DNA from 2 places in the Streptomyces sp. NPDC028722 genome. Region 2 is predicted to be linked to the other one. Evidence: riboswitches for the same ligand, from Rfam matches in the RefSeq annotation. Region 2 holds a riboswitch; the other holds the start of a gene.
What was found. Region 2 has a riboswitch for glycine ahead of gcvP (aminomethyl-transferring glycine dehydrogenase). Riboswitches for the same ligand answer to the same signal wherever they lie in the genome.

Region 1: it holds a riboswitch for glycine, as region 2 does, so the genes downstream of both, gcvT (glycine cleavage system aminomethyltransferase GcvT) here and gcvP (aminomethyl-transferring glycine dehydrogenase) in region 2, are expected to answer to the same signal.

What each region holds. Positions count from the first base shown of each region.
Region 1 covers NZ_JBEZWU010000024.1:84,849-89,827, forward strand. The annotation lists gene AB0F03_RS29420 (enhanced serine sensitivity protein SseB) at 1-112, opposite strand, end outside; gene AB0F03_RS29425 (AAA family ATPase) at 205-897, opposite strand; glycine riboswitch at 1,060-1,163, shown strand; gene gcvT (glycine cleavage system aminomethyltransferase GcvT) at 1,321-2,439, shown strand; gene gcvH (glycine cleavage system protein GcvH) at 2,577-2,954, shown strand; gene glyA (serine hydroxymethyltransferase) at 2,969-4,234, shown strand; gene AB0F03_RS29445 (L-serine ammonia-lyase) at 4,338-4,979, shown strand, end outside.
Region 2 covers NZ_JBEZWU010000018.1:9,391-14,369, reverse strand. The annotation lists gene AB0F03_RS24980 (TOBE domain-containing protein) at 1-93, shown strand, start outside; gene gcvP (aminomethyl-transferring glycine dehydrogenase) at 149-3,034, opposite strand; glycine riboswitch at 3,209-3,303, opposite strand; gene AB0F03_RS24970 (PRC-barrel domain-containing protein) at 3,423-3,812, shown strand; gene AB0F03_RS24965 (DNA polymerase IV) at 3,716-4,979, opposite strand, start outside.

The sequences.
Region 1 (4,979 bases), on a different contig from region 2:
CGCCGAGGGAGGCCGAGAGCACCTCCTCCAGTTCGTTGCCGGGCCAACCGCCGTGCGGGTGGGGGTGTGTCTGTGCCGGGAAGTCCGCGGGAAGGTCCGCCGGGAAGTCCATCTGCCTACCGCCTGCTGGGAACCACTGCTGTGAGGTCGAAGGCTATCGGGTGGCTGTGACATCGCGGCTCCGCCGGGGACACGCGCGCCGCGTCAGCGGGGGTCCGGGGCGGCGAAGTCCACGCGGTGCAGGGTGTCCGCGGCGGCCCGGTCCAGCAGCAGCGCCGAGCCGCAGCCCATGGGCGGTTCGCCCCGCTCGACCGCGCGCAGCAGCCGGGCGGCGGTACGGCGGTGCCGGCGGAAGGCGTAGCGGGAGACGCCCCGGCCGCGCTCCCGCTGGCCCTCGCGGGCGGTCTCGGGGGCGACGTCGAGCACCAGCAGGTGCAGGGTGCCGCCACGGCGGCGGGCCTCGCGGGCGAGCCAGCCGCGCACCCAGGGCTGGGTGCCGCAGTCGTGGACGACGACGCCGCCGCCGGTGCGCAGCGCGCGGCGCAGTCCGGCGTAGTGCGCGAGGCGGACCAGGGGGCGGTAGAGCGCGTACGGCAGGAAGCGGGGCAGGCGGGCCGCGAAGCGGTCGCGGGCGTCCTGGGAGTCGATGCGGTGGCCGGCGACCGCGCGCCGCATCAGCGTGGACTTGCCGCTGCCGGGCAGGCCGGTGATCACCACCACGTCCCGCGGCCCGAAGACGAGGGCGCGCGGGCTGCGGCCGGCGCGGTCGCGCAGGTCACGGACGACCGGGACCGGGCGCGCGGGGTGACGTTCGCGGGCGGTGGCGGGCGCGGAGCGCTGCTCCGGCACCGCGAGGCCGGTGGTGGCGGCGGTGACGTACGCCGTGGTCCTGTTCACCGTGGTCGTCCTCCCCTGTGGGCTCGGTCATGTCCTGCCCCTTGAAGTTAAAGGGAAGGTAATGCCCACTGGCCGGTGGTTCGGTGCGGGTCGTGCCACAGGTCGGTTACAGAAGCCGGGCTCGCGTGCAATGATGTGCCCGCCAACTGCATACCGGCCGCTTGAATCCGCGCGGGAGAGTCCCCAGGTCCCGTTGGACCGTCTGGGGCGCCGAAGGAGCAAGTCCCTCCCTTGAATCTCTCAGGCCCCGTTACCGCGCGGGCGAGGCACATCTGAAAAGCGGGCCGCTGTGTCCAGTGGTCCCACCCAAGGTGCAAACCGTGATCGTCCCCGTGGCGGTCACGGCGAACCTCTCAGGTTCCGATGACAGATGGGGAGGAACGTTCCTCGCCCCGTCCGTATGCCCTGGGAGACGACCGACCGATGAGCAGCACCGAACTCCGCCACACCGCGCTGGATGCCGTGCATCGCGCGCTCGGCGCGACCATGACCGACTTCGCCGGCTGGGACATGCCCCTGCGCTACGGCTCCGAGCGCGACGAGCACCTCGCGGTGCGCACCCGGGCCGGCCTGTTCGACCTCTCCCACATGGGCGAGATCACCGTGAGCGGCGCCGGGGCGGCCGCCCTCCTGAACTTCGCCCTGGTCGGCAACATCGCCTCCGTCGGCGTCGGCCGCGCCCGTTACACCATGATCTGCCGGGCCGACGGCGGCATCCTGGACGACCTCATCGTCTACCGGCTGGCCGAGACCGAGTACATGGTCGTGGCCAACGCCTCCAACGCCCAGGTGGTGCTGGACGCGCTGGCCGAGCGGGCCGCCGGCTTCGACGCCGAGGTCCGCGACGACCGGGACGCCTACGCGCTGCTCGCCGTGCAGGGCCCGGAGTCCCCCGGCATCCTGAAGTCGCTCACCGACGCCGACCTGGACGGGCTGAAGTACTACGCCGGTCTGCCCGGCACCGTCGCCGGCGTCCCGGCGCTGATCGCCCGCACCGGCTACACCGGCGAGGACGGCTTCGAGCTGTTCGTGCGGCCGGAGCACGCCGTGCGGCTGTGGCAGGCGCTGACCGAGGCCGGCGAGGGCGTCGGCCTGGTGCCGTGCGGCCTGTCCTGCCGGGACACCCTGCGCCTGGAGGCGGGCATGCCGCTGTACGGGCACGAGCTGACCACCGCGCTCACCCCCTTCGACGCCGGGCTCGGCCGGGTCGTCAAGTTCGAGAAGGAGGGGGACTTCGTCGGGCGTGAGGCGCTCGCCGGGGCCGCCTCCCGGGCCGAGGCGAGCGCGCCCCGGGTGCTCGTCGGCCTGGTCGCCGAGGGCCGCCGGGTGCCGCGCGCCGGGTTCTCCGTCGTCGCCGGGGGCCAGGTGATCGGCGAGGTCACCTCCGGTGCCCCCTCCCCCACCCTGGGCAAGCCGATCGCCATGGCGTACGTCGACGCGGCGTACGCGGCGCCGGGCACCGAGGGCGTCGGCGTGGACATCCGGGGCACCCACGAGCCGTACGAGGTCGTGGCGCTGCCGTTCTACAAGCGCCAGAAGTAGACACTGGGCGCTGCGGCGCTCCCGGCGCCCCGCCCCGCGTCGCCGGACGTGACCCTGCGCACATTTCCCCTGCTCACCAGCAGGTCCTACCGTCCCCCCTTCATCAGCACTCCCGCGCGTACAGGAGAATCCAGGCCATGAGCAACCCCCAGCAGCTGCGCTACAGCAAGGAGCACGAGTGGCTGTCGACCGCCGAGGACGGCGTCGCGACGGTCGGCATCACCGAGTTCGCGGCCAACGCGCTCGGCGATGTGGTCTACGCCCAGCTCCCCGAGGTCGGCTCCACCGTCGAGGCGGGCGAGACCTGCGGTGAGCTGGAGTCGACGAAGTCGGTCTCCGACCTGTACTCGCCGGTCAGCGGTGAGATCACCGAGATCAACGAGGATGTCGTCAACGACCCCTCGCTGGTGAACTCCGCGCCCTTCGAGGGCGGCTGGCTGTTCAAGGTACGGGTCACCGAGGAGCCGGCCGACCTGCTCTCCGCCGACGAGTACGCCGCCCACACCGCCGGCTGAGGAGTCGTAGCCCCATGACTGTCCTGAACACGTCCCTCCACGAGCTGGACCCGGAGATCGCCGCCGCGGTCGACGCGGAGCTGAACCGCCAGCAGTCCACGCTGGAGATGATCGCGTCCGAGAACTTCGCGCCGCTCGCGGTGATGGAGGCCCAGGGCTCGGTCCTCACCAACAAGTACGCCGAGGGCTACCCGGGCCGCCGCTACTACGGCGGCTGCGAGCACGTCGACGTCGCCGAGCAGATCGCCATCGACCGGGTCAAGGAGCTGTTCGGCGCCGAGTACGCCAACGTGCAGCCCCACTCCGGTGCCTCCGCGAACCAGGCGGCCCTGTTCGCCCTGGCCCGGCCCGGGGACACCATCCTCGGCCTGGACCTGGCACACGGCGGCCACCTGACCCACGGGATGCGGCTGAACTTCTCCGGCAAGCAGTTCGACGTGGTCGCGTACCACGTGGACGCGGAGACCGGCCTGGTCGACATGGCCGAGGTCGAGCGGCTGGCCAAGGAGCACCGCCCGAAGGTGATCATCGCCGGCTGGTCGGCGTACCCGCGTCAGCTGGACTTCGCCGAGTTCCGCCGGATCGCCGACGAGGTCGAGGCGTACCTCTGGGTCGACATGGCGCACTTCGCGGGCCTGGTCGCCGCCGGTCTCCACCCGAACCCGGTGCCGTACGCGGACGTGGTCACCTCCACGACCCACAAGACCCTCGGCGGCCCGCGCGGCGGCATCATCCTCGCGAAGAAGGACTTCGCGAAGAAGCTGAACTCCTCCGTCTTCCCGGGCTTCCAGGGCGGCCCCCTGGAGCACGTGATCGCGGCGAAGGCGGTCTCCTTCAAGGTCGCCGCCTCGGAGGAGTTCGCCGAGCGCCAGCGCCGTACGGTGGAGGGCGCGCGCATCCTCGCCGAGCGGCTGACGGCGGCGGACGCCCGCGAGGCCGGCGTGAACGTCCTGTCCGGCGGCACCGACGTGCACCTGATCCTGGTGGACCTGCGTGCCTCGGAGCTGGACGGGCAGCAGGCCGAGGACCGGCTCCACGAGGTCGGCATCACGGTCAACCGCAACGCCGTCCCGGACGACCCGCGCCCGCCGATGGTCACCTCCGGCCTGCGGATCGGTACGCCCGCCCTCGCCACCCGCGGCTTCACGGCCGAGGACTTCGCCGAGGTCGCGGACGTGATCGCCGAGACGCTGAAGGCGTCCTACGACGCCGAGGCGCTCAAGGTCCGGGTGAAGGCCCTGGCCGACAAGCACCCGCTGTACCCGGGGCTGAACAAGTAAGTCACCTTTCGCCGGGCACCGCGCACACTGGAGGAACCGGAGGTGCGCGGTGCCCGCACCCTGTACCGCCTTTTGCACCACCCCCCGCATTGAGGAGTCACCCGTGGCCATCTCGGTCTTCGACCTGTTCTCGATCGGCATCGGCCCGTCCAGCTCCCACACGGTCGGCCCGATGCGCGCGGCCGGCCTGTTCGCCCGCCGGCTGCGCAACGAGGAGCTGCTCGGCTCCGTCGCGGCCCTGCGCTGCGAGCTGTACGGCTCGCTCGGCGCGACCGGGCACGGCCACGGCACCCCGAAGGCGGTGCTGCTCGGCCTGGAGGGCGCCTCACCGCGCACGGTGGACGTCGAGACGGCCGACGAGCAGGTCGAGACGATCAAGCGGGCGGGACGGCTGAACATCCTCGGCGAGCACGAGATCCCGTTCTCCTTCGACGACGACCTGGTCCTGCACCGCCGCAAGGCGCTGCCCTACCACGCCAACGGCATGACCGTCCTGGCGTACGACGCCGACGGCGCCGAGGTGCTCTCCAAGACGTACTACTCGGTCGGCGGCGGCTTCGTGGTCGACGAGGACGCGGTGGGCGCGGACCGCATCAAGCTGGACGACACCGTCCTGAAGTACCCCTTCCGCACCGGCGACGAGCTGCTGCGCCGCACGAGCGAGACGGGCCTGTCCATCTCCTCGCTGATGCTGGAGAACGAGCGGGCCTGGCGCACCGAGGAGGAGATCCGCGAGGGCCTGCTG
Region 2 (4,979 bases):
ACCAGGGACGCCGCCGAGGACCTCGGCCTCTTCGTGGGCTCCGACGTCGTCGCCCTGATCAAGGCGACCGAGGTCTCCCTGGCGACGGCGTAGCGAGAACGCGAGGGTCCCGCCCGGATTCCGGGCGGGACCCTCACCGGCGGCTCGCTCAGTCCTCGTACGCGTCCAGCGGCGGGCAGGAGCAGACCAGGTTGCGGTCGCCGAAGGCCTGGTCGATGCGGCGCACCGGCGGCCAGTACTTGTCGGCGGCCGAGACGCCGGCCGGGAAGACGGCCTCGTCGCGGCTGTAGGCGTGCGCCCACTCACCACCGAGCGCGGCGGCGGTGTGCGGAGCGTTGCGCAGCGGGTTGTCCTCGGCGGGCCACTCGCCCGAACCGACCTTCTCGATCTCCGCGCGGATGGTGATCATCGCGTCGCAGAAACGGTCCAGCTCGGTGAGGTCCTCCGACTCGGTCGGCTCGATCATCAGCGTGCCGGCCACCGGGAACGACATGGTCGGGGCGTGGAAGCCGTAGTCGATCAGGCGCTTGGCGACGTCGTCGACGCTGACGCCGGTCGCCTTGGTCAGCGGGCGCAGGTCGATGATGCACTCGTGCGCGACCAGGCCGCCGGGGCCGGTGTACAGGACCGGGAAGTGCGGCTCCAGACGCTTGGCGATGTAGTTCGCCGACAGCACGGCCACCTGCGTGGCCCGCTTCAGGCCCTCGCCGCCCATCAGACGGACGTACGCCCAGGAGATGGGCAGGATGCCCGCGCTGCCCCACGGGGCGGCCGAGACGGGGCCGACGCCGGTCTCCGGCCCCGCGGCCGGCTGGAGCGGGTGGTTGGGCAGGTACGGCGCCAGGTGCTCGCGGACGGCGACCGGGCCGACGCCCGGGCCACCGCCACCGTGCGGGATGCAGAACGTCTTGTGCAGGTTCAGGTGGGAGACGTCGCCGCCGAAGTGACCCGGCTTGGCCACCCCGACCAGGGCGTTGAGGTTGGCGCCGTCGACGTACACCTGGCCGCCGGCCTCGTGGACCCGGGCACAGATGTCGGCGACGTGCTCCTCGAACACACCGTGCGTGGACGGGTAGGTGATCATCAGCACCGACAGCTCGTCACGGTGCTTCTCGATCTTCGCCCGCAGATCCTCGATGTCGATCTCGCCGTCCCCGGCGGTCTTGACGACGACGACCTTCATGCCGGCCATCACGGCGCTGGCCGCGTTGGTGCCGTGCGCGGAGGACGGGATGAGGCAGACGGTGCGCTGCTCGTCGCCGTTGGCGCGGTGGTAGCCGCGTACGGCGAGCAGACCGGCCAGCTCGCCCTGCGAACCGGCGTTCGGCTGGAGCGAGACCTTGTCGTAGCCGGTGACCTCGGCGAGACGTTCCTCCAGCTCGCGGATGAGCGTCAGGTAGCCCTCGGCCTGCTCGGCGGGCACGAAGGGGTGCAACTGCCCGAACTCCGGCCAGGTGACCGGCTCCATCTCCGTGGTCGCGTTGAGCTTCATGGTGCAGGAGCCCAGCGGGATCATGCCACGGTCGAGCGCGTAGTCGCGGTCGGCCAGGCGGCGCAGGTAACGCAGCATCGCGGTCTCGGAGCGGTGCTGGTGGAAGACCGGGTGGGTGAGGTAGGCGTCGGTGCGCAGCAGCGCCTCGGGCAGGGTGTCCTCGGCGACCGGGTCCAGCGCCTCGACGTCGGCCTCGACACCGAACGCGGACCAGACGGCGGCCAGCTGGGCCCGGCCGGTGGTCTCGTCACAGGCCATGGAGACGTGGTCGGCGTCCACCAGGCGCAGGTTGACACCCTTGTCCCGGGCGGCGGCGACGACCTCGGCGGCCCTGCCGGGCACGCGGGCGGTGACGGTGTCGAAGTAGGCGCCGTGGACGATGTCGACCCCGCCGGCCCTCAGGCCCGCGGCGAGGACCGTGGCGTAGCGGTGGGTGCGGCGGGCGATCGTCCGCAGGCCCTCGGGACCGTGGTAGACGGCGTACATACCGGCCATCACGGCGAGCAGCACCTGCGCGGTACAGATGTTGCTGGTGGCCTTCTCACGGCGGATGTGCTGCTCACGGGTCTGCAACGCCAGGCGGTAGGCCCTGTTGCCGTCGGCGTCGACGGAGACACCGACCAGACGGCCGGGCAGGCTGCGCGCGAACTTCTCCTGGACGGCCATGTAGCCGGCGTGCGGTCCGCCGAAGCCCATCGGCACGCCGAAGCGCTGGGTCGTACCGACGGCGATGTCCGCGCCCAGTTCGCCCGGGGAGGTCAGCAGGGTCAGCGCGAGCAGGTCGGCGGCGACCGTCACCAGGGCGCCCAGCTCGTGCGCCTGGTCGATGACCGCCTTGATGTCCCGTACGGCACCGGAGGCGCCCGGGTACTGGAGCAGCACGCCGTTGATCTCGCGCTCGGCGATCCCGGCCGGGATGCCGTCGCTGAGGTCGGCGACGACGACCTCGACGCCGGCCGGCTCGGCCCGCGTCTCGATCACGGCGATGGTCTGCGGCAGCGCGTCCGCGTCGACCAGGAACAGGCCCTTCTTGTTCCGGCCCATGCGCCGGGAGAGCGCCATCGCCTCGGCGGCGGCGGTGCCCTCGTCCAGCAGGGAGGCACCCGAGGTGGGCAGGCCGGTCAGCTCGGCGACCACCGTCTGGAAGTTCAGCAGGGCCTCCAGACGGCCCTGGGAGATCTCCGGCTGGTACGGCGTGTAGGCCGTGTACCACGCCGGGTTCTCCATGACGTTGCGCAGGATGACGGGCGGCGTGAACGTCCCGTAGTAACCGAGCCCGATCATCGAGCCGAGCACCTGGTTGCGGTCGGCGAGGGAACGCAGCTCGGCGAGCACCTCGGCCTCGGTGCGGGCGCCCGGCAGGTCGAGGGCGTCGGCGTTCTTGATCACGTCCGGGACCGCGGCGGCGGTCAGCTCGTCCAGCGAGCCGTACCCGACCTGCGCGAGCATCTTGGCCCGCGCCTCCTGGTCAGGGCCGATGTGGCGCTGCTCGAACGGGATACCCGCTTCGAGTTCGGAGAGCGGAATGCGATGGGCGGTCATTGCGGAGGCCTCCTGGTCTGACGCGACCTTCGAGGGGCACCCCGGTACGGATACCCCGACGGCCTCCCCCTCTGTCATCTCGACCTGAGAGCTTCACCGGGCCCTTGCGGGCACCGGCTTTCACCGTCGGTGAGAGCGGACGCCGTGCACACCCGCCCTGCTTTCCAGAGTGGCCTCGTCCGCGCGGTACGTGAGCCTGAGAGATTCCGGGGAGGATTTGCTCCTTCGGCGCCTCCGACGTGGTCGGAGGACTCTCCCGCGCGGGGTCAGCAGCCGCTGTCAGCGTACCAGCGGGGGCAACACCTGAGCCCTCGAGTGGCCGCCTCCCTGAATCTGCTCTTTTGTAGTGCTTACGGATGTGTTGCGACCACGTGGAGAGAGAGGGACCGTGCGAACCGACATCGATCCGCGCAACCTGATCGGCCGCAAGGCGTTCGACGTCAATGGCGCCAAGATCGGCACCATCGACGAGGTGTACCTCGACGACGCGACCGGCGTGCCCGAGTGGGCGGCCATACGTACCGGTCTCTTCTCCCGGGACGCCTTCGTCCCCCTGGAGCCCAGCGAATTCCTCGACGGCACGCTGCACATCCCGTTCGACCGCGCCCTGATCAAGGACGCCCCCGACTTCGGCGTGGGCCGCCACCTCTCCCCCGAGCAGGAACTCCAGCTCTACCACCACTACGGCCTGGACACGGCACCCCCGCCCGAGGTCCCGGACCACGACTTCGGCACCCTGGCACCACCGGAGGAGTCCCGGCCCGCACCGGGCCCCTGAACGCCGTCGCCGGGTCTCCCGTCGTACCCGTCCGGGTCCGCGGCCGGACGCCCGAGCCGCTCACCCGAAGCCGGTCGCAGGGCCGTGGCCGGCCGGGTGGGCGAGGCCGGCTCCGAGACCAGCGGCAACGGCTCGGCCGGTGCCAGCGCGGGATCGTCGACCCGGAACGTCCGTACCCGGCCCGGCTCGGACTGCGGCGTCTCGAAGCGCACGGTGACCCGGCCCAGCCCACTGCCCTGCACCCATCCGTGTCCCCAGTCGTCGTGCCGCACGTCCTGCCCGGCCCGCCACTGCCGCCCGGCCGGGTCCACCTGCTCCGCCGGGGCCTGAGGCACGGCCTCCTCGGCGAGGTCCACCGCCCCCTCCCCCGCCGCCTGCGCGAACAGGTCCTCCTGTGTGTAGTCGGCGAGCCCGGACACGCCGACGCCGAGCAGCCGCACCCCGCCCGTGGTGTCCACGGAGTCCAGCAGCCGCGCCGCCGCCTCACGGATGACCGCGGGATCGTCCGTGGGCCCTCTGAGCGTCTCGGAGCGGGTGAGGGTCGAGAAGTCGTACCGCCGCACCTTCAGCACGATGGTCCGCCCGGACAGCCCGGCCTCGCGCAGCCTCCGGACACACCGGTCGGCCAGCCGCTGCACCTCCATGCCGACCCGCGGCCGGTCGTGGATGTCCACGTCGTACGTGTCCTCCACCGACACCGACTTGGTCTCCCGCTCGGCCACCACGGGCCGCTCGTCCCGGGCCAGGGCCATGGCGTACAGCGCGTGCCCGTGCGCCTTGCCGAGCATCCGGACGAGTTCGTCCTCGCCCGCCTCGGCCAGCTCCTCGACCGTGGTGATCCCGGCCCGGCGCAGATGGTCCCCGGTGGCCGGCCCGACCCCCGGCAGGGTCCGCACCGGCATCGGCCCCAGCAGCGCCCGCTCGGTCCCCGGCTCGATCAGCACCAGGCCGTCCGGTTTCGCCTGCTCGGAAGCGATCTTCGCGAGCATCTTGGAGGCGGCGAGCCCCACCGACCCGGTGAGCCCGGTGACCGCCCGGATGTCCGCGCGGAGCCTCTCCCCGGCCCGCCGCGCCGACTCCCCGTCCCAGGCCGCTCCCCCGGCCTCCAGGTCCACGAACGCCTCGTCCAGGCTGAGCGGTTCGATCAGCGGTGACAGCTCCCGCAGC